Regions from separate parts of the Subtercola sp. YIM 133946 genome, predicted to be linked through region 2. Evidence: predicted binding sites of a transcription regulator. Region 2 holds the regulator's gene; the other holds the start of a gene.
The links. The regulator HspR, encoded in region 2, represses chaperone genes until heat shock. The targets are predictions, from matches to a motif close to AAGTTGAGTCNNNNNGACTCAACTT.
Positions count from the first base shown of each region.

Region 1: a site for HspR is predicted at 7,810-7,834, ahead of V3W46_RS14395 (Hsp20/alpha crystallin family protein). Genes of this name have one in related genera too.

Region 1 is NZ_JAZHPE010000045.1:65,636-79,900, forward strand. It holds tRNA gene V3W46_RS14345 (tRNA-Ser) at 188-277, shown strand; gene V3W46_RS14350 (MmyB family transcriptional regulator) at 294-713, opposite strand; gene V3W46_RS14355 (SDR family oxidoreductase) at 800-1,642, shown strand; gene V3W46_RS14360 (cupin domain-containing protein) at 1,794-2,195, shown strand; gene V3W46_RS14365 (FAD-dependent oxidoreductase) at 2,337-3,476, opposite strand; gene V3W46_RS14370 (CPBP family intramembrane glutamic endopeptidase) at 3,589-4,428, opposite strand; gene V3W46_RS14375 (alpha/beta hydrolase) at 4,632-5,510, shown strand; gene V3W46_RS14380 (DUF6069 family protein) at 5,694-6,188, shown strand; gene V3W46_RS14385 (COG4705 family protein) at 6,185-6,949, shown strand; gene V3W46_RS14390 (hypothetical protein) at 7,011-7,277, opposite strand; gene V3W46_RS14395 (Hsp20/alpha crystallin family protein) at 7,355-7,786, opposite strand; gene V3W46_RS14400 (DUF899 family protein) at 7,919-8,605, shown strand; gene V3W46_RS14405 (GGDEF domain-containing protein) at 8,716-9,675, shown strand; gene V3W46_RS14410 (DUF7882 family protein) at 9,703-10,035, opposite strand; gene V3W46_RS14415 (response regulator transcription factor) at 10,154-10,843, shown strand; gene V3W46_RS14420 (IclR family transcriptional regulator) at 10,979-11,752, opposite strand; gene V3W46_RS14425 (CoA transferase subunit A) at 11,917-12,627, shown strand; gene V3W46_RS14430 (CoA transferase subunit B) at 12,642-13,331, shown strand; gene V3W46_RS14435 (SDR family NAD(P)-dependent oxidoreductase) at 13,320-14,108, opposite strand; gene V3W46_RS14440 (C-glycoside deglycosidase beta subunit domain-containing protein) at 14,237-14,265, shown strand, end outside.
Region 2 is NZ_JAZHPE010000050.1:115,405-129,669, forward strand. It holds gene V3W46_RS17560 (polyprenyl synthetase family protein) at 1-168, shown strand, start outside; gene V3W46_RS17565 (phytoene/squalene synthase family protein) at 165-1,043, shown strand; gene crtI (phytoene desaturase family protein) at 1,238-3,166, shown strand; gene V3W46_RS17575 (lycopene cyclase domain-containing protein) at 3,166-3,516, shown strand; gene V3W46_RS17580 (lycopene cyclase domain-containing protein) at 3,513-3,890, shown strand; gene V3W46_RS17585 (prenyltransferase) at 3,887-4,765, shown strand; gene V3W46_RS17590 (MFS transporter) at 4,823-6,157, opposite strand; gene dnaK (molecular chaperone DnaK) at 6,348-8,216, shown strand; gene V3W46_RS17600 (nucleotide exchange factor GrpE) at 8,219-8,929, shown strand; gene V3W46_RS17605 (DnaJ C-terminal domain-containing protein) at 8,922-9,923, shown strand; gene V3W46_RS17610 (heat shock protein transcriptional repressor HspR) at 10,046-10,462, shown strand; gene V3W46_RS17615 (hypothetical protein) at 10,483-11,361, shown strand; gene mptB (polyprenol phosphomannose-dependent alpha 1,6 mannosyltransferase MptB) at 11,365-12,945, opposite strand; gene V3W46_RS17625 (ATP-dependent Clp protease ATP-binding subunit) at 13,120-14,265, shown strand, end outside.

The DNA.
Region 1 (14,265 bases), on a different contig from region 2:
CATCGGCGCACAACTGAGGAGCAGAAATTGAGCAGTCCCGACAGTCGCCCGTCGTGGCCCTCGGAGTCCGGACACCCACCCCCGGCAACCTGCCCTACCGATTGGCGCCCGCTCGGCGGCCGATCGGCCGGATGGACGAGGGATTCTTGTGCCACCGTTCATTCGGCTATGATTGCTGAGGTTACAAGGAGCTGTCGCATAGTTCGGCCTAGTGCACCACCCTGCTAAGGTGGAGTGCCCTTAATGGGCACCGTGGGTTCAAATCCCACCGGCTCCGCTCAATAAGTTGCTGGTCAGGGCATTATCTGCTGCCCATTCGAGTGGGCTCTACCCGCACTCAGCTGCCGGCTGTCGGGCGAGCGGCCCGCCTCTGCGTGGAGGAGTGCAACGGTCTGCGCGGCTGCCGAGTTCCAGTCGCGGTAGAAGTTCTCGGCCCGCGGGTCGAGAAAGACATAGCGGGCGAAGTTCGGCGGTTGCGCCACCTGCTCGAACATCTCAGAGAACAGCGCCTGGCCGAGCGGGTTGCTTGAGAGCACGTCGAGGCGGCCGTTCTGCACGAGTGCTGGCACGTCTTTCATTGCGTTCAGCAGTTGCTGCACCGAGGCGGTGATGTGCCGCGGATGTCGTTCGGGGTGTCCATCTCTCGACGCTACGTCAGAACCAGCGCGGTTGGGGGTCACTGCTGTTACCCCGATAGCTGGTGACTCCCTCATTCTTCAGGGCATCACAAGACTTGAGGCATCGAAGCGCCTCGGGCCTCGCAGACACGAAGCCTCCATCGACAGAAAGTAGCGCATCCATGACCAACAACAACGTCTGGTTCATCACCGGGGCCGGCCGTGGGCTCGGCATCGACATCGCCCAGTCAGCCCTCGCCGCGGGCCACCAGGTCGTCGCGACCGGGCGTGACCCGCAGAAGGTACTCGCCGCGATCGGCCATCACGAGAACCTGCTGACCGTCGCACTCGACATCACCGACCCGGCCGCCGCCGAGAGGGCGAAGGATGCCGCGATCGAGCGATTCGGCCGCATCGACGTACTCGTCAACAACGCGGGCAACTTCTACGCCGGCTATTTCGAGAACATCAGCCCGGAGCAGTTCCGGGCGCAGATGGAGACCAACTTCTTCGGCCCCCTCAACGTCACCCGCGCCATCCTGCCCATCATGCGTGAACAGCGTGCCGGGCAGGTCATCACGGTCACCTCGATGGCCGGGCTCATCGGCCAGGAGTTCTGCGCCGCGTACGCCGCGTCGAAGTTCGCCCTCGAAGGATGGATGGAATCGCTCCGGTTCGACGTCGAGCGCTTCGGCATCTCGACGATGTCGGTGGAACCGGGCTTCTTCCGCACCGAGCTGCTCGTCGAAGGCTCATCGACGATCTGGCCCGAGCTCGACATCGAAGACTACGCTGACCTCACCACCCACACTATCGAGGCGTGGAAGGGCATGAACGGCCAGCAGGGCGGCGACCCGAGAAAGCTCGGCCAGGCACTCGTCACGCTCGCGGATTCCGACGAGCTGCCGAAGAGGTTCATCGCCGGAGCCGACGGCATGGAAGGCGAAGAAGCAAACCTCGCCGCCATCCAGGCCCAGATCAACGCCACCCGCGAGCTATCAGCATCCCTCTCCTACGGAGACTGAACGTACCCGTCACCACCCAGTACGAAGGAACCCGAACGACTGACAGCGATGTGTACGCAGGCTGGCCGAAGGGTATGGGCGCCATGAACGTCGCCCGTCGGGTCTTCGACGACAAAGACTGATCCACAGAAGACGAGAACAAGAGGAATACATGCAGATCGAACCGCAGAACCCCACACCGAAGAACCCCGCCGCGCAGTTCGCCGGCGACGTCTGGCTCGATGTCGTCGCAGCACCACACACAGGCGACCAACGGATGACCGTGGCCATCGTGAAGTTCGCGCCCGGCGCCCGCACAGCCTGGCATTCGCACGCCCGCGGACAGTACCTGCGCGTCACCCAGGGTGTTGCACGCTTCGGCGACCGCGCCGGGAACATCATCGAGGTGCACCCCGGCCAGACGCTCTACACTCCGCCGGGCGAGGAGCACTTTCACGCAGCATCCGGAGGCACGTTCATGGAGCACATCGCGATGCTCGAGAACGGCGACGACCCCGCCGCCACCACGACCTGGCTCGAACACATCACCGACGCCGAATACGACGGTGTCTGAGCAGCGCAACCGATCACGACCGCACCGATGTCGTCGTCTAATTCAACCCTGGTTGCCTGGCCGGTGATCGCGATCGAGCTGGTGGTCAGCGGAACCCGTCTGGCGGGTCGACGAGCGGGGTTCTTCGCCGAACGCATCGGGTTACCGACTCATGGTGTACGAACGCGCGAGAACGTGACTGGCAGGACTGGCGAGCACGAGCCCGAAGCCGATATCCCGCGCCCACTTGCGGAGCCCCCCGATCGGGCCCCCCATCGCCATGTTCGCCTCTGCCTGCTTGGCAGCCCCCCACGCGGCTGTGAGTCTCTGACGTTCGAAGTCGGCGAACGTCGGAGTGTCGACGCGGCCCTCTCGGACGCCGGCGACGAGGAGGGGCGCCAGCGCGGCCGCGTCGAGCCAGCCGAGGTTCATGCCTTGTCCGCCGATCGGGCTGATCTCGTGGGCGGCGTCGCCGATGAGCGACGTGCGTCCCTGCACGAGACTCTCGGCGATGCGTCGTTGCGGGGTGAACACACTGATCATGGAGTTGGTCGCCGGATCGACATCCGCTCCGGTGCGCCGCTTCACGAGATCCGCCACGTCGCGGGCACTGGGGTGAGCCCACGGGGCCGCTGTGCGTACGACGAAGCGTCGACGGCTGTCGGGTAGGGGGAAGGACTCGACGACCCCGTCAGACTCGAGGTGCACCACGGCGTCGTCGCCGGCATCCGTGTCGTCGCGGAAGTCGCCCATGACGAACGGTGCGTTGTAGACCCGCTGTCGGGCGCGGATACCGAGAAGATGTCGCACGACGCTTCGGGCACCATCGACCCCGACGACGAAACGGGCGACCTCGAAGACGTCGCCGTGGGCATCGTGCCCTCGCAGTGCGACCCTGTCGGGCTCGTGGTCGTCGAGACCCGTCAGCTCGATGCCGCGCCGGATCGCACCGGGAGCGAGCTCCTCGAGACGCCGCTCGATAAGCGCCTGCGTCTCGAACTGCGGCAGCGCGGCGACGAACGGGAAGTCGCCGTGAACCCTCGCGAACGAGACGGTGCCGAGTGTGCGTCCGCCCGTGCGGGCGATGCCGCGACGGATGAGAACCGCGCGCCGCAGGATCTGGTCGGTCACGCCGACTGCAGAGAACGCCGCCAGCGACGGGGGATGGATGCCGATTGCTCGGGATGAACGGTATTCCTCCTGTCTCTTCTCCCACACTGCGATGTCGAGGCCGCTTTCGGCCAGAAGGGTCGCGAGGAAGACCCCGACCGGTCCGCCGCCGACTATCACGACGTCACGCACGGAGAAGGCGCGTTCCAGTCGGGTGATGGGCGAGCCGAGGCTCCCTGTCAGACATGACGTAAGCCTGACACGAAAGGGCCAGTTCGTGCTCAGCGGGAGGGAGAATGCCCGTTCAATCCGCTCGAAAGCCCGGAGCCGAGCTCTCTGTGGCCCTTGCGACGCTCCGCCGGGCGCGGATGGTCTCCCGGATGACGCTGACCAGCACGAGCAGGGCAAGAAGACCGAGCACGGCACCGATGTACCCCGCGGCCGGCGCGACGTCGAATCCGGTATCCCTGGTGCCACCGCTCTGCAGATAGAGCGAGAAATCGGTGAGGCCGTGCACCAGCATCGCAACCCAGAGCAGCCCGGTCGCCCGCCGAACGGCGTAGTACAGAACCCCGTCCATCGTGAGAAACGCGATTTGGAAGAGCATGACCGGCAACGGGAGGCCCTGCCACAGCTGGGTGACCGTGTGCGCCAACCCGAACACGATCGCAGACACCATCAACACGACGATCTCGGAGTGCCCGCCACGCAGCGAGACGATCAGGATGCCGCGAAAATAGAGCTCCTCACCGACACCCACCAGGGTTGTGCCGACGATGACGACCAGAACGAGCCCGACCGTGAGTTGTGACCATTGTGTGCCGCTCAGCTGCAGGGCGACCTGCACGAGCAGGAGCAGCGGAACGAGGAACCACCACCAGCGTCGCGGGCGGCCACGGGCGACGCTGGGCTCGTGCCAGACGTCACTCCACCAGCCCGACCGCCACGCGAAAACGATCCCAGCTGCGATGAGGATGGGCAGCGCGACCAGATGGGTGATGGCGAACTGTGCCGTCGCATCAGGCGTTGGCCCGAGCAGATCCCCGAGCGCGTCGCTCGCGACGGCGGCGAGGAGAACATAGACGATCAGCCCGATCAGCCCGACCCAGAACCGGCGCGGCACCCCGCCCCCTGATGCGCTCATGCCGCCCCCGTTCCAGCCGATACCCTAACCCACGCCGGTGTCGCTGCCCGAATACTCGCCCACCATGCCTGGTAGCGATCGCGGGCTTGAAACTCGGGCCGCCCTCTCCCACGACTCGTGAACCGGTGCGTACACGACGTAGGGTCGTGTGCATGGAACCTCTCGCGCCTGGGATGCGGCGAATCGGTAAGATCATGCGGCGTATGCCTGGTGCGTCGGTTGCGTCGGCCACCGACGCCGAGATTGCGCGCAACAGCGGGGCCGGGGCGCCGGAGCTGTTCGCGTCGATCCTGATGGGTCGGCGGCCGCGGAGCGTGACCACCGAAGACCGAACCGTCGACGGGATCGGCGTGCGCATCTACTCACCGTCACGTCGCGGGGCGCGGCTGCCGCTGATCGTGTACTTCCACGGCGGCGGTTTCGTGTTCGGCGATCTTCGTGGCGGGGACTGGATCTGCGGCACGGTGGCCCACCGGTTGGGGGCGATCGTGGTGTCGGTCGACTACCGGCTCGCACCGCGGCATCCCTTCCCGGCCGGTGTCGACGACTGCTTCACCGGCCTGAAGTGGGCGGCCGCCCACGCCGACGAGCTGGGCGCAGACGCCCGGAGAATAGGCGTGATGGGCGAAAGCGCCGGCGGAAACCTCGCCGCCGTGGTCGCGCTGATGGCGCGGGATGAGGCGGGCCCGGCCGTCAGGCACCAGGCGCTGCTCTACCCGGTGACCGGGGCGTACGACTCGGAGTCTCGCCGCACGAACGCTGACGCGTTCATCCTCACCGCCGCCGACATGCGGAAGTTCGACGAAATCTACGCCGGAGACCGGAACGACTGGCGCGTGTCACCGTTGCTCGCGGAGTCGTTCGCCGGGCTGCCGCCTGCGCTGATCGAGGTCGCAGCGCATGACCCACTGCACGATGACGGTGTTCAGTACGCTGACGCGCTGCGCGCGGCCGGGGTGCCGGTGCAGCTGATCAGCTACCCGTCGATGCCGCACGGGTTTCTCAACTTTCCGCGGTTCGCCCGAGACGCCACGCCCGCCCTGGCCGCCGTGGTCAAGGCGCAGCGCAGGGCCCTCCGGTAGCAGCGCGGGCCGTTCGGGTCGTTCTTCTCGCGGGCTGCCGGCCGGGCATCCGTGTCGTGTCATCCTCCGTGATGACGCGAAGATCACCCGCGCGACCGATGCCGCCGGGCGGCGTTGACCGTAGCGTGGCGTGAGGCGCCCGTTCGGGCATCCTTGACGTGCCGCAGGCAGAGACGAGCAGAGATGACAGGTTCGCGCGACCGCCCTCTGCCGCGACCCGGTCGCCGACTTCTCGACGCCTTCTGCATCGATCTGCCGCTCGGCCGCAGTCAGCCGCGACTTCTGCGTTTCGTCGTCGCGACCGTCGTCGCCGTCGCGGCATCACTGCTGGCGTGCGCCGGCCTCGTGGGTCTGGGCGTGCTGCTCTACCCAGCGACGAAGGGGTATGAGCACTACGCCTTCTCCGATTACGGCAAGCTCACCATCATCGGTGTCGTGCTCGCATCCCTGGCCTGGCCGCTCGTCACACTCGTGAGCACCCGTGCCCGTCGTCTCTACGTCTGGTTGGCGGTCATCGTCACGGTCGTCGGCTTCGCTCCCGACGCCTGGATCCTCTACACGGGTCAGCCGGCCGCAGGGGTGTTCATTCTCGTTCTCATGCACCTCGCCCTGGCGCTGATCACCTGCGTGGCGCTGGTGTTCATCGCGCCGCAACAAACGAGAGGCGCCGAGTGGTGAGCAGGCTGGTCGCGGCCACCCGCGCGTCGAAGGTTCCGGAGGTCTCGGTACTGTTCTGGGTGACGAAAGTGCTGACGACGGGCATGGGAGAGACGACGTCAGACTTCTTCGCGGTGACGTTCGATCCGGTCGTCGTGATTCCCCTCACCGGCATCGCGCTCGTCATCGCGCTCGTCGTTCAGTTTCGCGCGACGGCGTACTCACCCTGGATCTACTGGATGACCGTGGTGCTGGTCAGCGTCTTCGGCACGATGGCGGCCGACGTCGCCCATGTCGGGCTCGGCATCCCGTACGCCGTCTCGACGGTGGTCTTCGCGGTCGTGCTCGCGGTGGTCTTCGTGGTGTGGCGTCTCAGCGAGGGCACCCTGTCGATCCACAGCATCACGACGCGGCGCCGCGAGGCCTTCTATTGGGCTGCGGTTCTGGCCACGTTCGCCCTGGGCACGGCCGCGGGCGACCTCACCGCGACGGTCTTCGACCTGGGCTACCTCGGGTCGGGCATCCTGTTCGCCGTCATCATCGCCGTACCCGCTGTGGCGTACCTCGCCTTTCGAATGAATGCTGTCGCCGCATTCTGGTTCGCCTACGTGGTGACCCGGCCGTTGGGTGCGTCGTTCGCCGACTGGATGGCCGTGCCGCCCGCACGCGGCGGCCTCGGTCTGGGCACCGGCCCCATCAGTCTCGCGCTCCTGGTGCTGATCGTGGGATGCGTGAGCGTGTTGGCGGTCGAGCATCGTTCCGTTCGGCGAGTGCGCCGGTGACCCAGACGCACACATTGGCGCGGGAACACTCGCTCAGATGAGTGCTCCCGCGCCCTCGTGTCTACCGGGCTCCCGCCGCTGACGGAGGCGATCGCATCCACGGCGCGATCTCGGTGACGTGCTCCGCGCGAGGATGCTCGCGAGTGGTCTCGGGCGCGCTCCACGCGGCGGGACGGCAGTCGTCTGTGCAGCCGGTTTTCACTACTGGGGGCCACTCGCTCTGGATGATCATCCAGAAGGCGAGGTCGGCTAGATCCTGGTCGCCGAGAATGACGTCGAGGAACCGCTCATCGACCGGCTCTTCCCTGACGGAAGTGGCGTTGTACACAGCAGAACACCTCCAACCATGAATGCTGGGTGCGGGGCGGGTGAGGGGTCGCTCAGGCGCCGCCCCGCACCGGTCTGTCAGACGGTGATCGTCTTCTGATCGTCGGGCGTCTGCGCCGCGTTGATCTCGATCTTGCGTGGCTTCGCCTTCTCGCTGACCGGGATCACGACCGACAGCACGCCGTTGTCGTACGTCGCCGAGATCTTCTCTGACGCGACGCCCTCGCCGAGGCTGAACTGGCGGAGGTAGGTACCGTTGGGCCGCTCCTGCGTCAACCACTTCGCGCCCTCGTGCGCGGCGGCGGTGCGCTGCGCGCGGATGGTGAGCAGCTGACCGTCGACATCGACGTCGACCGATCCCGGGTCGACGCCGGGCAGGTCGGCGTTCAGAATGTACTGGTCACCTTCGCGATACAGGTCGACGGGCATGAACTTCGGGCCCGGCCGGAACTGGAGCAGGTTGCCGGTGAGACGGTCGAGCTCGCTGAAAGGATCGAAAGACATTGCCATAATGAGGATTCCCCTTTCTTGTGTGTATGAGTCGGTGTGACTCAACTTCGTGGGAAAAATGTTAGCACTCCACACCCGAGAGTGCCAATATCCAGGCTTGGATCTTCAGCTCTGTGCTGCGAGATTGGGTTCATGGAGATGAGCGGGCCGCGGTGGCCACAGGCAGACGAGGGGTACGCGGTCGCGCGCGACCAGCTCAGAGAAGCGGAGCACGAGCTCACCAGGGCCATCGAGGCAGTGGCCGAGCAGCGTCGGGCGCTGCCGCCCGGCAGCGTGGTCGACGATTACGAGTTTCTCGAGGGGCCGAGCGATATCGACGCCTCCGACCGTTCGACGGTCGTTCGACTGAGCGACCTCTTCGGTGAACACTCGACGGTCATGCTGTACAACTTCATGTTCGACGGCAGCACGCAGCAGCCGTGTCGAATGTGCACGTCTCTTATCGACGGATTCGACGGTGCCGCCGCCGATCTGGCCGAACGCGTCGGTTTTGCGATCGTCGCGCCGTCGCCCCTGGCGCCGCTCCGCGCGTACGGGCGCAGTCGCGGGTGGCGGAATGTGCGCCTGCTCGCCGACCCCGACGGCAGTTATTCACGCGACAGCGGAGGGATCTCGAGCTCGGGAGAGTTGAGCTCGTTGATGACGGTCTTCACCCGACGGGAGGGGAGCATCCGGCACTTCTACACGGCCCAGAAACCACCCAGCAGTGCCGGTCAGGATGATCGGCATCTCGACTTGCTGTGGACGCTGTGGGGCTCCCTCGACCTGACGCCCGAGGGGCGCGAGGAGTGGCGACCCGGTCGACCGCAACGGCGCTGACGGTGAGCCGGCGAGGCTCTGTCTCGCGGGCGCAGACGGTGGATGCGGCACAGTCGGGCCGGCGAGTGGGGCGCCCTGCACGATAATTGACGTGTGGGGGGAGATACCGAATGGCTAGGTGGCGAGGCGCGCTGATTCCGGCCGGGATTCCTGCGTTCTCCTGGGTCACGTCTGCGGCGGGCCTGGTGATAGCGGCGAGTGGGTTGGTCGACGTCTTCACGTCGACGGGTAATCCGTTCGGCAGCGTCTGGACGTGGTGCTGGATCGGGCTCACCCTGATTCTGGCAGGAACTCCGATTCTTCGCGGCGCACGGTTCACGCGAGGCGTGGGGCTCGCCGGCACGATCGTGTTCTTTCTCGTCACGTCCCTGCAGCTGGCGGTGTCGACAGCGCCTGTCGCATCGATCAACAATGTGGTGTTGTACCCGATGCTCGCCACGTACCTCGGCTGGTTCTACCGGCGACGCGTGGCCCGGGCCGTCATCGCGGGCGCGTTCATCTGTTCGGCGACGTCGCTGTTCGTCAACCCGATCGAGCACGTGTTCATCACCTGGATCAATCTGGCCCTCGCCTCGGTCTTCTGTCTCGAAGCTGCGTCGTACCTGAAGTCGAAACTGGATGGCGAGGTCAAGACAGACCCGCTGACCGGGGTGCTGAATCGGTCAGGACTCGACGAACGCATCGGTCTCGAACTCGACCGCGCGTCACGATCGGGTCTGCCGATGACGATCGCGATCTTCGACCTCGACGACTTCAAACACACGAATGACACGCAGGGTCACGCGGCCGGCGACCAGCTTCTCATCGACTTCGCTCGCGGACTACAGGAGACCACTCGGCGCCTCGACACCGTCGCCCGCATCGGAGGCGACGAATTCCTCATCGTGATGCCCGACACCACGGCTGACGACGCGACCTCATCGATCGACCGGTTTCGCGACCAGTTCGGCACCGGGTGGTCTTTCAGGCTCGCGCAAGCGTCACCCGGTGACACGCCGCACTCACTTCGCGACCGGGCCGACCGGCAGCTCTACGCACTCAAGAACGCTCGCCGGCGCCCGCCACAGTGACCGTCGCCTAGGCGTAGTCGCATCCGTCTACTGAGCCCGCGCGGGGTGGCGGGACTCTGGGGGAGCGCTGTCGGGCTCCGGCACCAAACGGAGCCCTGGTCCGCTGTTGGCCGAGAGGGTCAGCTCCTGCAGCCAGGCGCGATTCAGCGGGAGGTCCTCGCCCGCCGCGACGACGAACTGCATCGGGATCGCCGGGTGACACCACAGCGTCTTGGTCGTGCCGGTGAGCGTGTCGTCCCAGGTGAAGGTGAACTTCTCCTCCCGGCGGAGCTTCGCGATGACAACGCTGCGGAGATGCATCAGGGCGCGGTCGTCGAACTCGATCTCAGCTCCCGGTGAACCGTAAATCAGGGTTCCCACACTCTGCTCCCATTCTGCGACGCGCTACAAACCACCATTACTCAACCTGAAACAGTTCAGCGCCGAATCACCCCTGAGCGTGAATCTCACCTCCCTGAATTCGGCTACGGTAGGCGGCATGTCTGAGACTGTGAGCAAACCCATCACCGTCGCGCTCGTCGACGACTACGACATCGTGCTCACGGGCCTGGCGCACATGTTCGACCACTACCGGAAGAGAATCGTCGTCACCGAGATCGACGCCAACAAGCCGCTGACCGAGAGCGTCGACATCGTTCTGTACGACACGTTCGCCCAGCCGGAGTCAGACCATCGTGACATCGGCGAGCTCGTCAGCAACCCGCTGGCCAGGCGAGTGGTCGTCTACACCTGGAGTTTCCAGCCCGAACTGATCGAGAGCGCCCAGCGCCTGGGCGTGCACGGCTACCTCTCGAAGGCCCTGCCGGCACGGGAGCTCGTCGCGGCGCTGGAAGCGGTGCATGCGGGTCAGCGGGTGGTCAGCGCCATCCCCAAGAGGTCGGGTGTGTCATCCGGGCTGGACTGGCCGGGTCGCCGTGAAGGACTGAGCGACCGCGAGTCAGAGATCCTCGCCCTGATCACCCAGGGCAAGACGAATGAGGAGGTCGCCGCGCTGACCTACCTGAGCCCGAACACGCTCAAGACCCATGTGCGCACCATCTACCGCAAGATCGGCGTCAGCAATCGCATCCAGGCTGTGCTCTGGGGCGTGGCCAATGGTTTCACCCCCGACTTCCACCGCATCAACAGCTGGCTCACCCACCGCGACCCTGCGACACTCGACAGCTAGAACACCAGCGACCGGATGCCCCCGCTGGGTGGGGGCATCCGATGATGCCCCGCAGCCCGCAGCCCGCAGCCCGCAGCCCGCCACGCGTAGCCCCGCCGCGCAGCCCCGCACTCCGCCACCCGCCACCGCGGACCGTCATCCGGGCAGGTCGTGCAGGCGCCTCGTGACGCGGTGGGCCTGTTCGAGCAGCAGGCGGCCGAGTTCGGGCCGGCGGCGGGCGCTGAACCGTGACTCGATGCCGGTGAGACTGAGCGCCCAGGCCGGCTTGCCGTGCGTGTCGAAGACGGCGGCGCCCATGCCCCAGCTGCCCTCGACGATGAGGCCCGGATTCACGGCGTAGCCGAGGGCCCGGGTCTCGGCGATGCGCCTGCGCAGGCTGTCGGCGGAGTGCTCTTCGCCCCACCGGTCGGCGAGTGGCTCGCGCGTGAGGTACTCGTCGACCTCGGGATCGCTGAGAAAGGCGAGGATGGCGATTCCGGCCGACGCGACGCCGAGCGGAAACCGAACCCCCTCGTAGAGCACGAACGACCGCACCGGAAAGCTGCCCTCCTCGCGCAGCAGACAGACGGTCTCGTCGCCGCGGCGGGCAGAGAGAAACGCGCTCTCGCCGGTCTCACGGGCGAGCAGTTCGACGCTCTCCCGAGCGACGTCGGCGATGTCGTAGCGCTCGGCGGCGAGGGCGCCGAGCAGGTAGAGCTCGGGCCCGAGGTACCACCTCGCCGTGCGGTTGTCGTGGTCGAGAAAACCTTCGGCGGCGAGCGAGGTGAGCAGCCGGTGGGTGGTCGGCCGGGTGATGCCAGTGCGGCGGGCCACCTCGGCGGTCGTGATGCCGGTCTTGGCGTCGGCGCTGACGGCCCGCACGATGAGGCCGACGCGGCCGACGACCTGTGCGCCCTTCACCTCGGTCATCCGAGCCCTCCGTATGTCCACAATGTAGACACGACGTTCTGGGTTGCCCACATTCCAACCACTCTACGGGCGGCCGTTGACCCGGGCAATGGATGCCCGTACCGTCGGCAGCGCGGCGCTGCGACCACGTTGTGGGCGGCTCCGTGTGCAATGAAGGAGGGCAGATGACCCAGGTCTACAGCAGCGCAGCGGATGCTCTGCGAGACGTGATCGGCGACGGAATGACGATCGCGGTCGGTGGGTTCGGGTTGAGCGGCAACCCGTTCGACCTGATCGAGGCGGTGCGCGACAGCGGAGCATCCGATCTGACCATCGTGTCGAACAACATGGGCATCGACGGCAAGGGCCTCGGCCTGCTGCTCGAGAACCACCAGGTGACGAAGGTGCTGGCGTCGTACGTCGGTGAGAACAGATTGTTCGCGCAGCAGTTTCTCTCGGGCGAGCTCGAGGTCGAGTTCGTGCCGCAGGGCACACTGGCCGAGCGGCTGCGTGCCGGGGGCGCAGGAATCGCGGGCTTCTACACGAAGACCGGTGTCGGCACCCCGGTGGCCGACGGCAAAGAGCTGCACGAGTTCGACGGCCACACCTACCTGCTCGAGCGCGGCATCGTCGCCGATGTCGCGCTGGTGCACGCCTACCGCGCCGACCGTTCGGGCAACCTGATCTACCGCCATTCGGCCCGCAACTTCAACCCGAACGTCGCGACGGCGGGACGGGTGACCATCGTCGAGGCCGAACAGGTCGTCGACGAGGCGCTCGACCCGAACATCATCGTCACCCCGGGAATCTTCGTGCAGCGGCTCGTTCAGGCGACCGCGCGCGACAAGGAGATCGAACAACGAACCGTTCGGCCGCGCACCGCGGCCGGCGTCTGAAGGGCGGCAGCACCATGGCCTGGTCACGAGACGAGATGGCAGCGATCGCTGCTCAGGAGCTTCGCGACGGCGAATACGTGAACCTCGGCATCGGCATTCCGACGATGGTCGCGAACCATCTGCCGCCCGGCGTCTCGGTGACGCTGCAGAGCGAGAACGGGCTGCTGGGCATGGGCCCATTTCCGTTCGAGGGTGACGAAGACGCCGACCTCGTCAACGCCGGCAAGCAGACCGTCACCCTCGTCGAGGGCGGCAGCTTCTTCGATTCGGCGACCTCGTTCTCGATGATCCGCGGCGGCCACGTGCAGATCGCGATTCTCGGCGCCCTGCAGGTGGCTGCGAACGGTGACCTGGCGAACTGGACCATTCCGGGCAAGCTCGTGAAGGGCATGGGCGGGGCGATGGATCTCGTGGCCGGCACACCACGGGTGATCGTGATCACCGAGCACACCGCCAAAGACGGCACGCCGAAGGTCGTTGAGCGGTGCGACCTGCCGCTGACGGGGGCGGGTGTGGTGCACCGCATCATCACCGACCTGGCCGTGTTCGACGTGACACCCGACGGCCTCGTGCTGCGCTCTGTCGCCCCCGGCGTGAGCGTCGGTGACCTCGAGGAGAAGACGGGGGCCGCCTTCGCGGTCGCGCTCGACGCCCCGCCCGCGAGCGAGCGCGTCGCCGGCCGAGCGGCCGAGTCAGCCGGGTAGTACCGCCGACCATCCACCGTCGACGACGAGGTTCGCGCCTGTGACGTAGGCTGCCTCGTCTGAGCAGAGGAACAGCGCACACCCCACGACATCGTCGGGTGTTCCGATGCGTTTCAACGGAATGGCCTCGGCGATCGAGGCCATCGGATGATCGTGCGCGAGCAGATCGTTGGCCGTCGCCGGCGTGGCGATCATGCCGGGGCTCACGCAGTTCACCCGGATGCCGTCGGGAGCGCCCTCGGCGGCGAGCTGTTTTGTGAGGGCGACGATGCCGCCCTTCGTCACCGTGTGTGCCACCCGGCTGTTGGTGGTCGACCCGGAGATTCCGGCGGTCGACCCCACGAGCACGACGCGACCGGAGCCGCTTGCCCGCAGGAGCGGCCATGTGTGCTTGAGCGCAAAGAAGACGACATCGAGCTCATTGCGCAGCACGAAATGCCACTCGTCTGCGGTGGTCGATTCGAACGGCGAGAACCGGGTGGCCGCGGCGTTGGCGTAGACGATGTCGACGCGCTGATGGTCGGCCGCGATGCCGGCCGCCCACGCTGCGACAGCAGTCTCATCGCCGAGGTCGAGGGGCGCCGTGCTGACCATCGTTCCGCCGGCGGCGCGAACCAGCTCGAGCGTCTCGGCGTCGCCCGCTGTGTTCAGATCGCAGCCGATTATCGTGGCACCGGCGCGGGCGAATGCCAGGGCGGCCGCTCTGCCCTGGCCGCTGCCCGTGCCGGTGATGACGGCGACCTTGCCCGTCAGGTCGGCGAACGGGCGGGGGTTCACTCGATGCCTCGCGAGGTCGTCTCGGTCATGGCCGCTCCTTTAGAACCTTCTGGGCAGACTTATGTGCAAATGCGACATAAGCATGCTAACGTCATCAGTGTCCCACCCTGACACGAGAGTGAGCAACGATGCTTCTCGAAAGAGACCTCATCCAGTC
Region 2 (14,265 bases):
GTCGTGCGGCGCGCGCTCGAGGAATGCGGGGCACGACAGTACGCCGAAGACCTGGCGCGCGCCTACGCGGCCCGGGCATCCGACCATCTGGCGTCACCGGCTCTGCCCGACACGGTGCGCGCCGAGTTCACGCCGGTGATCGACTCCGTGCTCGAGCGGGTGCGATGACGTCGCCGGCGCGTTCGCTCTACGACACGGTCGCCACCGAGACGGCGAGCATCGTCATCCACCGGTATTCGACGTCGTTCGGCCTCGCCTCCCGGCTGCTGGGCCGTGACGTGCGGCAGCACGTCGAGAACATCTACGCGCTCGTGCGCCTCGCCGACGAGGTCGTCGACGGGGTCGCCGCCTCGGCCTCACTCGACGTGGTCACCATCGAACGCATGCTCGACGCCCTCGAGCGCGAGACCCTTGACGCCATCGACGCCGGGTACAGCACCAACCTCGTCGTGCACGCGTTCGCCCTGACCGCCCGCGAGGTCTCGTTCGGAGCCGAACTCGTCGAGCCGTTCTTCGCCTCGATGCGGGCCGACCTCACCGCGGTCGAGCACACCCCCGAGAGCTTCGACCTCTACGTGTACGGCTCTGCCGAGGTGGTCGGACTGATGTGCCTCGCTGCATTCCTCGAGGGGCATACGGTGACGGATGCCCGGCGAGCCGACCTCGTCGACGGGGCCCGGCACCTCGGCGCCGCCTTCCAGAAGATCAACTTCCTGCGCGACCTGGCCGCCGATTTCGCGGGCCTCGGTCGCAGCTACTTTCCGGGTGTCGACGTGACGACGTTCAGCGAGCAGGCGAAGTCGCTCATCCTCGACGACATCGAGAACGACCTGCGCATCGCCCGCAGCGTGCTCGGCTATCTGCCCACGTCGAGCCGCCGAGCGGTCGCGCTGGCGCAGGGGCTCTTCACCGAACTCACGGCTCGACTGCGTGCGACGCCGGCCGCCGTGCTCGCGCAGACGCGCATCCGGGTGCCCAACCCCGTCAAGCTCCGCATCGCTGCTTCGGCCGCGGCGGGGCGCCTACCGAAGGAGATTCCGTGAGCCCCGACAGCCCCGAGAGCCCGCAGACTCCGGGCGGGCCCGACGACGTGCCGTTCGACGAGGCCGAGACCGTGGAGATCACCCGTCTCACCGACGGCGACGGGATGCCCGGCGTGCCGTTCGACGAGGCCGAGACGGTCGAGATCACCCGTCTCACCGAGCTGCCCGGCGTGAGTGCCGCGTTCGACGACGTCATGGCCACCGCCAGGCCGCACGCCGTCGTGATCGGCGCCGGAATCAGCGGACTCGCGGTCGCCGGCCTGCTCACCCGCGAAGGCTACCGGGTCACGCTCGTCGAGAAGCGCGAGAGCGTCGGCGGCCGGGCCGGGCTCTGGGAGAAAGACGGCTTCCGCTTCGACACCGGCCCGTCGTGGTACCTGATGCCCGAGGTGTTCGACCACTTCTACCGACTGATGGGTACCACCGCCGCCGACCAGCTCGACCTGCAGAAGCTCGACCCGGGCTACCGTGTGCTGTTCCAGGACGAGCACAACGCCGTCGACATTGCGGCGTCGCGCGACGAGAATCTCGACCTGTTCGAGTCGCTCGAACCCGGGTCGGGCGTGCGCATGGCGGGCTACCTCGATTCGGCCGCTGAGACCTATGACCTGGCCAAACGCTACTTCCTCTACTCGACCTTCGAAGACCTGCGTCCGCTGCTCACCGGGCCGGTCACCAAGCGTTCGCCGCGGCTGGTGCGCCTGTTGGTCGAGTCGCTGAACAGCTTCGCTGGGCGCACGGTGCGCGACCCGCGGCTGCTGCAGATTCTGGGCTACCCCGCCGTCTTCCTCGGATCGTCTCCATATTCCACTCCGAGCATGTACCACCTGATGAGTCACCTCGACCTCGACGACGGGGTGCTCTATCCGCAGGGCGGACTGCACCGGGTGATCGAGACCATCGAACGACTCGCCCTCGAGGCCGGGGTCGAGATCGTCACCGGGGCGAGCGTCAGCCGCATCGTCACCACCGATGACGAGGTGGAGGCGGCCGCGCATCCGGAGCCTGCGCCCGGAGCGTACGACTACGACACGCACGAGTTCGACACCAACGTCATCGACCGTGACGAGCTGCGCCGCGTGCTGGCAGGCGAGATCGACGACGACGCCGTGCGCCCCAGCGCTGGCACGCCTCACGGCAGCGCAGCCAGCACCCCCACCGGAGGCACCTCCACCGAAGGCACCCCCGGTGACGGCGACCCCGGCGATGGCGACCCCACCGTGCCTCCCGGCAGGTCAGGCGCCGCCCCGGCCCGGGTGTCGGGCATCCAGTACCTCGACGCCGCCGGAACCGCCCACTCGCTCGACGCCGACATCGTGGTGGCGGCCGCCGACCTCGAGCACGTCGAGACCACGATGCTGCTGCCCGAGCTGCAGACGTATCCGGCCTCGTACTGGAACAAGAAGACCGCCGGCCCCAGCGCCGTGCTGATCTACCTGGGTGTCTCGGGCGAACTGCCCGAACTGCTGCACCACACCCTGTTCTTCACCAAGAGCTGGAAGTCCGACTTCACGCAGATCTTCGGAAAGACCGGCATCGCGGGCCTCGGCCGGCGCGGCGCCACGTCGGTGCCGAGCCCGGCGTCGATCTACGTCTGCCGGCCGAGCGCCACAGATGCCTCGGTGGCGCCCGAAGGCTCGGAGAACCTGTTCGTGCTGGTGCCGATCCCCGCCGATCCGTCGATCGGGCACGGCGGCGAAGACGGCGCCGGCTCGCCGCAGGTCGAGGCGATCGCCGATGAGGCGATCGCGCAGATCGCGTCGTGGGCGGGCATCCCCGACCTCGTCTCGCGCATCACGGTTCGCCGCACCGTCGGCCCTGCCGATTTCGCCGACGACCTCAACGCCTGGAACGGCACCGCCCTCGGCCCGGCGCACACCCTCGGGCAGAGCGCGTTCTTTCGCGCCGGCAACGTGAGCAAGAAGGTGAAGGGGCTGTACTACGCGGGCGGGTCGACCATTCCCGGCATCGGATTGCCGATGTGCCTGATCAGCGCCGAGCTCGTCATCAAGCGCCTGCGCGGCGACACCTCCACCACGGCCCTCCCCGAGCCGCCGCTCACCGTGCGCGAGGCCACCGCCGCACCCGAGCCGGCCCCGGCGCCCACCCCCGACTCCGCCTGATGGGCCTGCTCTACCTGCTCGGGCTCGCCGTCGCGCTCACCGGAATGGTGCTGCTCGACCGGCGGTTCCGCCTCTTCTTCTGGGCCGATGCACGCCGCGCCGCCATCGTGCTCGTCGTCGGCGTGCTCTTCTTCCTCGCCTGGGATCTCGCCGGCATCGGCCTCGGCATCTTCTTCCGCGGCGAGACCAGCTTCATGACCGGTATCGTCGTGGCCCGCGAGCTGCCGCTCGAAGAACTCTTCTTTCTCACCCTGCTCTGCTACCTCACCATGAACCTCTTCTCGGCGGCGAACCGGATGCTCGGCCGCACCGCCGCGCAGGGCCGCCGCACCCCGGGGGGCCGCCCGTGACCTACTGGGGTCTGAACGCCTTCTTCCTGGCGGCCGCCGTGCTGCTCGCGATCGTCGCGCGCATCGTTCGCCGCCGACCGCGGCTGCTGCCGCTCGTCGTCACCGCGGGCATCCTGCTCGTCGTCACGGCCGTCTTCGACAACGTGATGATCTCGATCGGCCTCGTCGGCTACGACCGTGCCCTCATCTCGGGCGCCTTCATCGGCGTGGCCCCCCTCGAAGATTTCGCCTACGCCGTCGGTGCCGTGCTGCTGCTGCCCGCCCTCTGGGCCCTGCTGCCGAACTTCTCAGGACATTCGGGTGCCCGTGTGGATGATCCACGAGACTCCCGCAATGTTCTGAACGATGCGCGACCGGAGGGGGAGTCACGGTGAACACTCTGCGCCAGGTGCTGCTCTCGTCGCGGCCGCTCTCGTGGATCAACACGGCCTTCCCGTTCGCGGCGGGCTACCTGCTCACCACCCGCGACGTCGACCTGACTTTCGTGCTCGGCACCCTGTACTTCCTGATTCCCTACAACCTGGCCATGTACGGCATCAACGACGTGTTCGACTACGAGTCCGACCTGCGCAACCCGCGCAAGGGCGGCGTCGAGGGCGCCGTGCTCAGCCGCGCGCTGCATCGGCCGACGCTCATCGCGGCGGCGGCCACGAACATCCCGTTCCTGGTGTACCTCGTCATCGTCGGCTCGCCGCTGTCGTGGCTGGTGCTCGCCGTCAGTGTGTTCGCGGTCATCGCCTACAGCGCCCCGCGTCTGCGTTTCAAAGAGCGCCCGTTCGTCGACTCGCTCACGTCGAGCACGCACTTCGTGAGCCCCGCGGTCTATGGCCTGGTGCTCGCCGGCGCCGTCTTCACTCCGCAACTGTGGGCACTGCTCGTCGCCTACTTCCTCTGGGGAATCGCCAGCCACGCCTTCGGTGCTGTGCAAGACATCGTGCCCGACCGCGAGGGCGGCATCGCGTCGATCGCCACGGTCATCGGCGGCCGGCAGACCGTTCGGTTCGCGTTCGCGGCGTACGTGCTGGCCGCAATCCTCATGCTGTTCACGGCGTGGCCCGGCCCGATCGCCGGCCTGCTGGCACTGCCGTACGCCATCAGTGTGCTGCCGTTCTGGTCGGTCAGCGACGCGGATGCCGAACGAGCCAACCTCGGCTGGCGCCGTTTTCTCTGGCTGAACTTCTTCACCGGGTTCATCGTGACGCTGCTGCTCATCTGGTACTGGGCCCTGACCGCCGCGCTGGTTGAGTAGGCGCGCAGCGCCGTATCGAAACCTCACGCGGGTTTCGATACGCTCCTGCGGAGCTACTCAACCAGCCTCGACCTGCGTCGCCTTCGCCGAGACTGGGATGAGCACCGCGAGCCCGATGGCGATGACGAGCACGATGCCCAGGATGCCCCAGTACTGCGCGCCGCCGATGGAGACGAAGATGGCGAACGCCGTCGGTGCCAGGAACGTCGCGGCTTTGCCCGTGGTGGCGTAGAGGCCGAAGATCTCGCCCTCGCGGCCCGCCGGAATCATGCGCGCGAGGAACGACCGGCTGGCCGACTGCGCCGGGCCGACGAACAGGCAGAGGGCGAGCCCGAACGTCCAGAACGCGATCTGGCCCGAATTGTGCAGGAAGAACACCGCGAGGCCGCAGACGACGAGACCGATCAGCGCCGCCACGATCACCGGTTTCGGCCCGAGCCTGTCGTCGAGGCGCCCGACCAGTACGGTCGAGAGCCCGGCGGTCACGTTGGCGGCGATCGCGAAGATGATGACCTCCGAGGGCGAGAAACCGAAGGTTCCGGCCGCGAGGATGCCGCCGAACGTGAACACGCCGGTCAGGCCGTCGCGGAAGACCGCGCTGGCGATCAGAAAGTAGAGCGTCTGGCGGCTCGTGCGCCAGAGCCGGGCGATGTCGCGGCCGAGGCGGGCGTACGAGGCGAAGAAGCTGACCCTGTCGCGCCGGGCGGCCGCGGGGGCGTGGTACTCGGGCACGGCGAGCAGCACCGGCAGGGCGAAGACGCCGAACCAGATGGCCGCGATCAGCATCGACACCCGAACAGAGAGGCCGTCGGCGCTCGTCACACCGAACAGCCCCACGTCGGGGTGGATGAAGCCGAAGTACACGATGAGCAGCAGCACGATGCCGCCGAAGTAGCCCATCGACCAGCCGAACCCGCTCACGTTGCCGATGGTGCGGCGGGTCGACACGCTCGAGAGCATGGCGTTGTAGTTGACCGTCGCGAACTCGAAGAACACGGTGCCCACGGCGAGCAGAGCGAGGCCGAGCCAGAGGTAGTCGGGTGTCGCCTGCACGAAGAACATCAGCGCCAGAATGACGACGACGATGTACGTGTTGACCGCGAGCCACAGCTTGCGCCGGCCCGAGACGTCAGAGCGCTGGCCGGTGATCGGCGCGAGCAGCGCGACCAGCAGGCCGGCGACACCCAGAGTCCAGCCGAGCTGTGCCGACACGAATGTCTCGTCGCCGAACGGATGGCTGGTGCTGTTGCCGGTGAGATAGACCGTGAAGACGAACGTGGTCGCCACCGCGTTGAACGCCGATCCGCCCCAGTCCCACAGGCCCCACGCGAGAACGCGCGAGCGCGGAATGGTCGCCGCGGGCCCTGCGGCGCTCGCCTGAGTTGCAGTCATGAGCACACAGTACAGTTCGACGGTAAACCGACGGTGTATTTAAAGTTGAGTCAAGTTAGCTCAAGTTTTTCGTCGAAGAGCTTGACAGGGAGGGACGCTCCGGTAAACTTGAGCGTAGAAGACTCAAGTATGCATCACATGGGTCTGCATCATCTTAAGCCGGCCGCAAGGCCAAGAAGGAGTAAAGCACATGGCTCGTGCCGTAGGAATCGACCTCGGAACCACCAACTCAGTTGTGTCCGTGCTCGAAGGTGGAGAACCCACCGTCATCGCCAATGCGGAGGGTTTCCGTACCACGCCGTCGGTCGTCGCATTCACCAAAGACGGCGAGGTGCTCGTCGGTGAGACCGCGAAGCGCCAGGCCGTCACCAACGTCGACCGCACCATCGCGAGTGTCAAGCGTCACATCGGTACCGACTGGACTGTCGCCGTCGACGACAAGAAGTACACCCCGCAGGAGATCTCGGCCCGCATTCTCGCGAAGCTGAAGCGTGACGCCGAGTCGTATCTCGGCGACAAGGTCACCGACGCGGTCATCACCGTTCCCGCGTACTTCAACGACGCCGAGCGCCAGGCCACCAAGGAGGCCGGTGAGATCGCGGGCCTCAACGTGCTGCGCATCATCAACGAGCCGACCGCTGCGGCGCTCGCGTACGGCCTCGACAAGGGTAAGGAAGACGAGCTCATCCTGGTCTTCGACCTCGGTGGCGGTACCTTCGACGTGTCTTTGCTCGAAGTGGGCAAAGACGACGACTTCAGCACCATCCAGGTGCGTTCGACCGCCGGTGACAACCGCCTCGGCGGCGACGACTGGGACCAGCGCATCGTCGACTACCTGGTCAAGCGCTTCAAGGACTCGACCGGTGTCGACGTCTCGAACGACAAGATCGCCAAGCAGCGCCTGAAGGAAGCGGCTGAGCAGGCCAAGAAGGAACTGTCGGGCTCGCTCTCGACGACCATCCAGCTGCCCTACCTCTCGCTGACCGAGAGCGGCCCTGCCAACCTCGATGAGACCCTCAGCCGCGCGAAGTTCGAAGAGCTGACGCAAGACCTGCTGGCCCGCACCGAGAAGCCGTTCCATGACGTCATCAAGGAGGCCGGTGTCTCGGTCGCCGACATCTCGCACGTGGTTCTCGTCGGTGGCTCGACCCGGATGCCCGCCGTCGTGTCGCTCGTCAAGAAGCTGACCGGTGGTCGCGAGCCCAACAAGGGCGTCAACCCCGACGAGGTCGTGGCCGTCGGTGCCGCACTGCAGGCCGGCGTGCTGAAGGGCGAGCGCAAAGACGTTCTGCTCATCGACGTCACTCCGCTGTCGCTCGGCATCGAGACCAAGGGTGGCATCATGACCAAACTCATCGAGCGCAACACGGCCATTCCCACCAAGCGCAGCGAGACCTTCACGACCGCAGACGACAACCAGCCGTCGGTGGCCATCCAGGTCTTCCAGGGCGAGCGTGAGTTCACCCGCGACAACAAGAACCTCGGTACGTTCGAGCTGACCGGTATCGCACCGGCTCCGCGCGGCATCCCGCAGGTCGAGGTCACCTTCGACATCGACGCCAACGGCATCGTGCACGTGTCTGCCAAAGACAAGGGCACCGGCAAAGAGCAGTCGATGACGATCACCGGCGGCTCGTCGCTGGCGAAAGAAGACATCGAGCGCATGGTTCGCGAGGCTGAAGAGCACGCGGCCGAAGACAAGAAGCGCCGCGAGGCTGCGGAGACCCGCAACACCAGCGAGCAGCTCGCCTACTCGATCGACAAGCTGATCAAAGACAACGAAGACAAGCTGCCCGACGACGTCAAGACTGAGGTTCAGGCCGATGTGGATGCTCTGAAGAGCGCCCTCGCCGGTGACGACGACGAGGCGGTCAAGACCGCGTTCGACAAGCTCAACGAGAGCCAGTCGAAGCTCGGCCAGGCCATCTACGCCAACTCGCAGGCCGACGAGGCCGCGGCGGCATCCGGTTCTGAGGCGCCCTCTGAAGAGGCTCCCTCTGACGAGGATATTGTTGACGCAGAGGTTGTCGACGACGACGAAACGAAAGAGCAGAAGTAACAATGGCCGTAGACGAATCAAAGCATGGCGGTAACGACCACAGCGACGAGGAGTCAGGCCAGGGCAACCCGACCGGGTCAGGTGCAGACGCAACTGACCCGGTGACGGGTGAGCCGGTTGAAGACGCGTCGTTCATCGAGGCCGAAGGCCCCGATGTCGAGACGCCGACCGGCGACGACGATTCAGAAGGCTACTCCGAGGCAGCAGAGGAAGGTGAGACCGTGGGCGAAGGCGAGCTCAACGACGACGACCTGAACTTTCTCGATGCCGTGAGCGCCGGCCAGACCGACGACTCCGACCTGGCCGCCGAGCGGCTCGCCGACCTGCAGCGGGTGACCGCCGAGTACGCGAACTACCGCAAGCGCACCGAGGCGAACCGAGAGATCGAGCGTGAGCGCACGGTCGGCGAAGTCGTCAAGGTGCTGTTGCCGGTGCTCGACGACTTCGACCGTGCCGAGAAGCACGGCGACCTCGCCGAGGGGCCGTTCGTGTCGATCGTGGCCAAGCTGCGCGTCGGTGTCGAGCGGTTCGGCCTGACCCCGTTCGGAGCGAAGGGCGACATGTTCGACCCCCAGATCCACGAGGCCATCTTTCAGCAGCCGAGCGCCGACGTTCAGATCGAGACCGTCGCAGATGTCGTCGAGACCGGGTACTACCTGGGCTCGTCACTGCTTCGCGCGGCGAAAGTTGTCGTAGCGGTGCCGAATGGCTAGCCAGGACTGGTTCGATAAGGATTTCTACAAGGTGCTGGGGGTGTCGAAAGACGTCTCTGAGGCTGACCTGAAGAAGCAGTATCGAAAGCTGGCCCGCCAGTACCACCCCGACTCGAACCCGGGTGACGCTTCGGCCGAAGCCAAGTTCAAAGAGATCAGCGAGGCCAACTCGGTGCTGTCTGATCCCGAACAGCGCAAAGAGTACGACCAGATTCGCGCGATGGGTTCTGGTGCTCGCTTCACGGCGGGTGGCCAGGGCCAGTCGGGCGGCTTCGAAGACGTGTTCGGCGGCATGTTCGGGGGCGGCGGCCGGGGTGGGGGCGCGAGCAACGCGAACTACTCCTTCCAGCAGGCCGGGTATGACGACCTGCTGGGCGGCATGTTCGGTGGCAACCAGGGCTTCGGCCAGCCGAGCGGCGGATTCCGCGGCTTCGGCGGCCCGACCAGGGGCCGTGACATCAGCGCCCGCACCACCGTCGACTTCGTCACTGCGACGAAGGGCGACACGATCAAGCTGCAGACCTCCGACGGCGGCACCATCACGGTGAAGATTCCCGCCGGTGTGTCTGACGGCCAGAAGATCAAGCTGCGCGGCAAGGGCGAGAAGAGCCCCGACGGCGGCGAGGCGGGCGACATCGTTCTGACGGTGTCGGTGCGCAAGCACCCCGTCTTCGAACGTGACGGGCTGAACCTCCGGGTCAACGTGCCCGTGACCTTCGTCGAGGCGACGCTGGGTGCCACCATCGAGGTTCCGACCCTCGGTGGCGACCCCGTCAAACTGCGGGTCGGCGCAGGCACCCCGAGCGGGCGCGTGCTGCGGGTCAAGGGCCGCGGCGTCGAGACAGCCAAGGGCACAGGCGACCTGCTCGCCGTGGTTCAGGTCGCGGTTCCATCGCACCTGTCGGCCGAGGCCCGTGAGGCCCTCGAGGCCTTCCACGCTCTCGAACCGCAGGAGAACCCGCGGGCCGAGCTGCTGGCCAAGGCCCACGAGTAGCACGACCACACGCCGCTGGTTGAGTAGGCACGCGCAACAACGCTGGTTGAGTAGGCACGCGAAGCGAGCCGTATCGAAACCGGTGACAACATAGAGAATCACGAAAGGCGAACAGGAGGGCGATGAGCGTGCCAGTGAACGAAGACGCCCCCCTGTTCGCCATCGCCGTCGCCGCCGAGCTCGCCGAGATGCACCCGCAGACGCTGCGGCAGTACGACCGGCTCGGCCTCGTCGTGCCCAAGCGCACCGCCGGTAAGTCGCGGCGGTATTCGCTGCGCGATGTCATGCAGCTGCGCGAGATAGCGCGGCTCGGCGCCGAGGGCATCACCCTGGAGGGCATCCGCCGCATCCTCGACCTCGAGAACCTCAACCAGCAGCTCGCCACCCGCGTGCGCGAGCTCGAATCGGCGCTCGCCGACGAGCTGCTCAACCGCCCCGGCCGCCGCGTCTTCGCGGCCGGCGCCGAGGGCGACATCGTCAGCCTGAAGAGCGGAACGCGCACCCAGCGCCGCACCGAGGTCGTCGTCTGGCGCCCCTGACGGCTGCGAGAATGGGGGGCATGACCACTGCGCCCCTCGGACTGCTGCTCGACATCGACGGGCCGATCGCGTCACCGCTGACCCGCTCGATCGTGCAGCCGGGCATCCTCACCGACCTGGTGAAGCTAGCCTCCGGGGGTGTACCGATCGCCTTCATCACGGGTCGCAGCGACGCGTTCGTTCGCGAACAGGTGGTTGCCCCGCTGATGGCCGCGGGGCTGAGTGCGGCGCTGGCGTCGGGCGGCCGCATGTTCGTGGTCTGCGAGAAGGGCGCGGTGTGGTTCACTCTGGGCCCCGGCGGGCCCGGTGAGGTCGAGGTCGACACCAGCGTGTCGCTGCCGCAGTACTTTGCCGACGAGATCAGACGGATGATCGACGACCGTTTCGCCGACACCATGTTCTTCGACGCCACCAAGCGCGCCATGGTGTCGGTCGAGCAGCGCACCGAGGTAGATCACGCTGTGTTCCAGGCCGCCCAGCTCGAGTACAACGAGCTGGCGTTCGACCTGCTGGTCGAGCACGGGCTGGGTGCCCGGTACGGCGACCGTGAGGTGGCGAACGCCGCCGGCGACGTGCCTTTTCGCATCGACCCGACGATCATCTCGAGCGACGTGGAGTCGGTCACGCTCGACAAAGACCGCGGCGCCGAACGGGCGCTCGGCTACTTCACCGAGCTGGGCGAGGTTCCGCACGTCTGGCGGTCGGTCGGCGACTCGCGCAGCGACTACAAGATGGCCGACTACCTGTACTCCGCTGGGTACGACGTGGCGCACGTCGACGTGCGGCCGGCCGACGGGGTGCTCGACCGCCCGTACCGGGTGATCATCGAGGGCGACCTCGTGCACGACGAGGCGGGGGCGGCGTTTCTGTCGTACTGGGTGCAGAAGCTCGGCCTCTGACCGTCAGGGCGAGTCGGTACGCGACGGCGGTTTCGAGGCGGGCGCGTGTGAGACGCCGGTGAAGACCGGTGCGCTGTTCGCGCGGGCGAGGGCCCGGGTGGCTGTGCGCTGCTGCCACGCGTCGCGCAGGCGTCTGACGAAGACGGTGAGCGACAGGTCTTCGTGCAGGCAGTACGCCGCGATGAGGGCGACGGCGCCTGCGCTGATGATGACGTTGCGGATGATCTGCGAGACCACATCGCCCTGAACGGCATCGGGGATGTCCATGGTCTCAGCGATGCTCGCCGAGGCGAAGAAGATCGTCACCGCTACGGCGAGATGGGTCTGGATTCCCTCTTTGAGGCCGACCAGAGCGAAGAGCACGACGACCCACGCCGCATACCACGGGTGGATGACCGTCGACGAGAGCACGGCGGCGGCGAAGGCGAGCGCGAGACGGGTGAGCGGATCGATCTTGCGCATGGTGAACATGATCCACGCGACGAACACGACCATGAGCGCGAGGGCCGCCATCTTGACGATCGAGACCGGCGTGGTGCTGTCGAGGCCGAGGGCGTCGAACGTGCCGCCGAACGCGCCGGAGATGATGCTCACCGGGGCGTACCAGTGCTGCACGGTGCCGGGCGTGGCGAGCGTGAAGATCCACCCGAAACCGACGTTCGTGACCCAGCCCATGGCGGCAAGCACGGCGCCCGACAGTGCGAACGTCGCAATCCAGTACTTGAGGGTGCTGCGCAGGGTGCGGCTCTGACCCGCCCAGATGATGCCGATGACCGGCAGTGCCAGCAGAGCGATCGGCTTGACCCCGATGGCAGCGGCGACGAGCAGCGTGGCGACGATCGGGTGTTTCGTCAGGGCGTAGTACATGCCGGCGACGATGAACGCGAGCATCAGGGCGTCGTTGTGTCCGCCGACGACGAAGTTGAACATGATCAGCGGGCTGGCGGCCACGAGCCAGAGTATCTTCGTGGGGTCGAGCCCGCGCAGCCGCGCGATGCGGTAGGCGTAGAGCGCAATCACGACGGCACTGGCGACGGCGATCATCCGGAACAGAGCGATGGCGGTGACCGGTGAGGTGTTCACGGCGCCCATGATCATCTGCTCTATCCAGAGCCACAGCGGGCCGTACGGCGTCTTGGCGTTGGCCCACATGGGGTCTGCGCCGATGTTGAACCACCCCGGCAGTGCCGAGATGCCGTCGTAGTAGGGGTTGAAGCCCGCGAGCATGAGGCGGCCCTGACCCACGTAGGCGAACATGTCGCGCGTGTAGAGCGGCACCGTGCAGATCAGCGGCACCGCCCAGGCGATGCTCGCGGTGATGACGCGGCGAAGAGCTTCGTCGGGAGCGTTTCGCATCTGCACGCCGAGCTTCAGCCAGGCGATGATGAGCAGGATGCTCGCGGCGATGACCACGATCGACAGCACGTACCCCGCCACGTCGTTCGACCGCAGCGTGCTGATCACGGGCCAGCTGAGCACGTTCGAGCCCGGGCCGATCCAGCCGACGCCGAGCGATCCGAGCGCGATGAAGAGCGTCGCCACCAGCCCCAGAACCAGCGGTGAGCCGAGTTCACGCCTCAACATACTTCTCACTGTAAATACTCTATGAGATGGCGGCTGTTAACGGCATGACCGTGAGCTAAACACTGGCGGAAGACCTCCCTTTTCGCTAAACTTGAGTCAGGTCGGCTCAGGTTTGGGCCGCCACCCTCTTTCGAACAACGATTCGTCAACACCGGCAAGGAAGGTACCAGCCAGATGCAGCCGCAGAGCGGTCAGCAGAATGAGGAGCAGCAGAGCGCCCTCGAGAAGTACGGCGTCAATCTCACCGAGATCGCCGCCAGTGGAAAGCTCGACCCCGTCATCGGTCGAGACGCAGAGATCCGCCGGGTCAGCCAGGTTCTGACGCGGCGCACCAAGAACAACCCCGTGCTCATCGGCGAGCCCGGCGTCGGCAAGACCGCCGTGGTCGAGGGCCTCGCCCAGCGCATCGTCGCGGGCGACGTGGCCGACTCGCTGAAGGGCAAACAGCTCGTCTCGCTCGACCTCGCCGCACTGGTGGCGGGTGCGAAGTACCGCGGCGAGTTCGAAGAGCGGCTGAAGGCCGTTCTGAAGGAGATCAACGACGCCGACGGCCAGATCATCACGTTCGTCGACGAGCTGCACACGCTCATGGGCGCGGGCGGCGGCGAGGGCTCGGTGGCGGCCTCCAACATGCTGAAGCCCATGCTCGCGCGCGGCGAGCTGCGCCTCATCGGCGCGACGACACTCGACGAGTACCGCGAGTTCATCGAGAAAGACGCCGCGCTCGAACGCCGCTTCCAGCAGGTGTTCGTGGGCGAGCCGAGCGTCGAAGACACCGTCGCCATTTTGCGCGGCCTGAAGGAGCGCTACGAGGCGCACCACAAGGTCTCGATCGCCGATGCCGCTTTGGTCGCCGCCGCGTCGCTCTCGAACCGGTACATCACCGGTCGCCAGCTGCCCGACAAGGCCATCGACCTCATCGACGAGGCCGCCTCGCGGCTGCGCATGGAGATCGACTCGGCCCCCGTCGAGATCGACGAGTTGCGCCGCAGCGTCGACCGGCTGAAGCTCGAAGAGCTGGCGCTGAAGAAGGAGAAAGACGACGCGAGCAAGCAGCGTCTCGAGCGTCTGCGGGCCGACCTGGCCGGGCGGCAGGCCGAACTCGGTGTGCTGCAGGAGCGCTGGGAGAAGGAGCGCGCAGTGCTGAACCGCGTCGGTGAACTGAAGACGCAGCTCGATGCGGCGCGGATGGCGGCCGAGAGGGCCCAGCGTGAGGGCAACCTCGAGCGGGCATCCAAGTTGCTGTACGGCGAGATTCCCGTGATCGAGCGTCAGTTGCGCGAAGCCGAGAGTGCCGAGCAGAACCCCGACGTCGAGCGC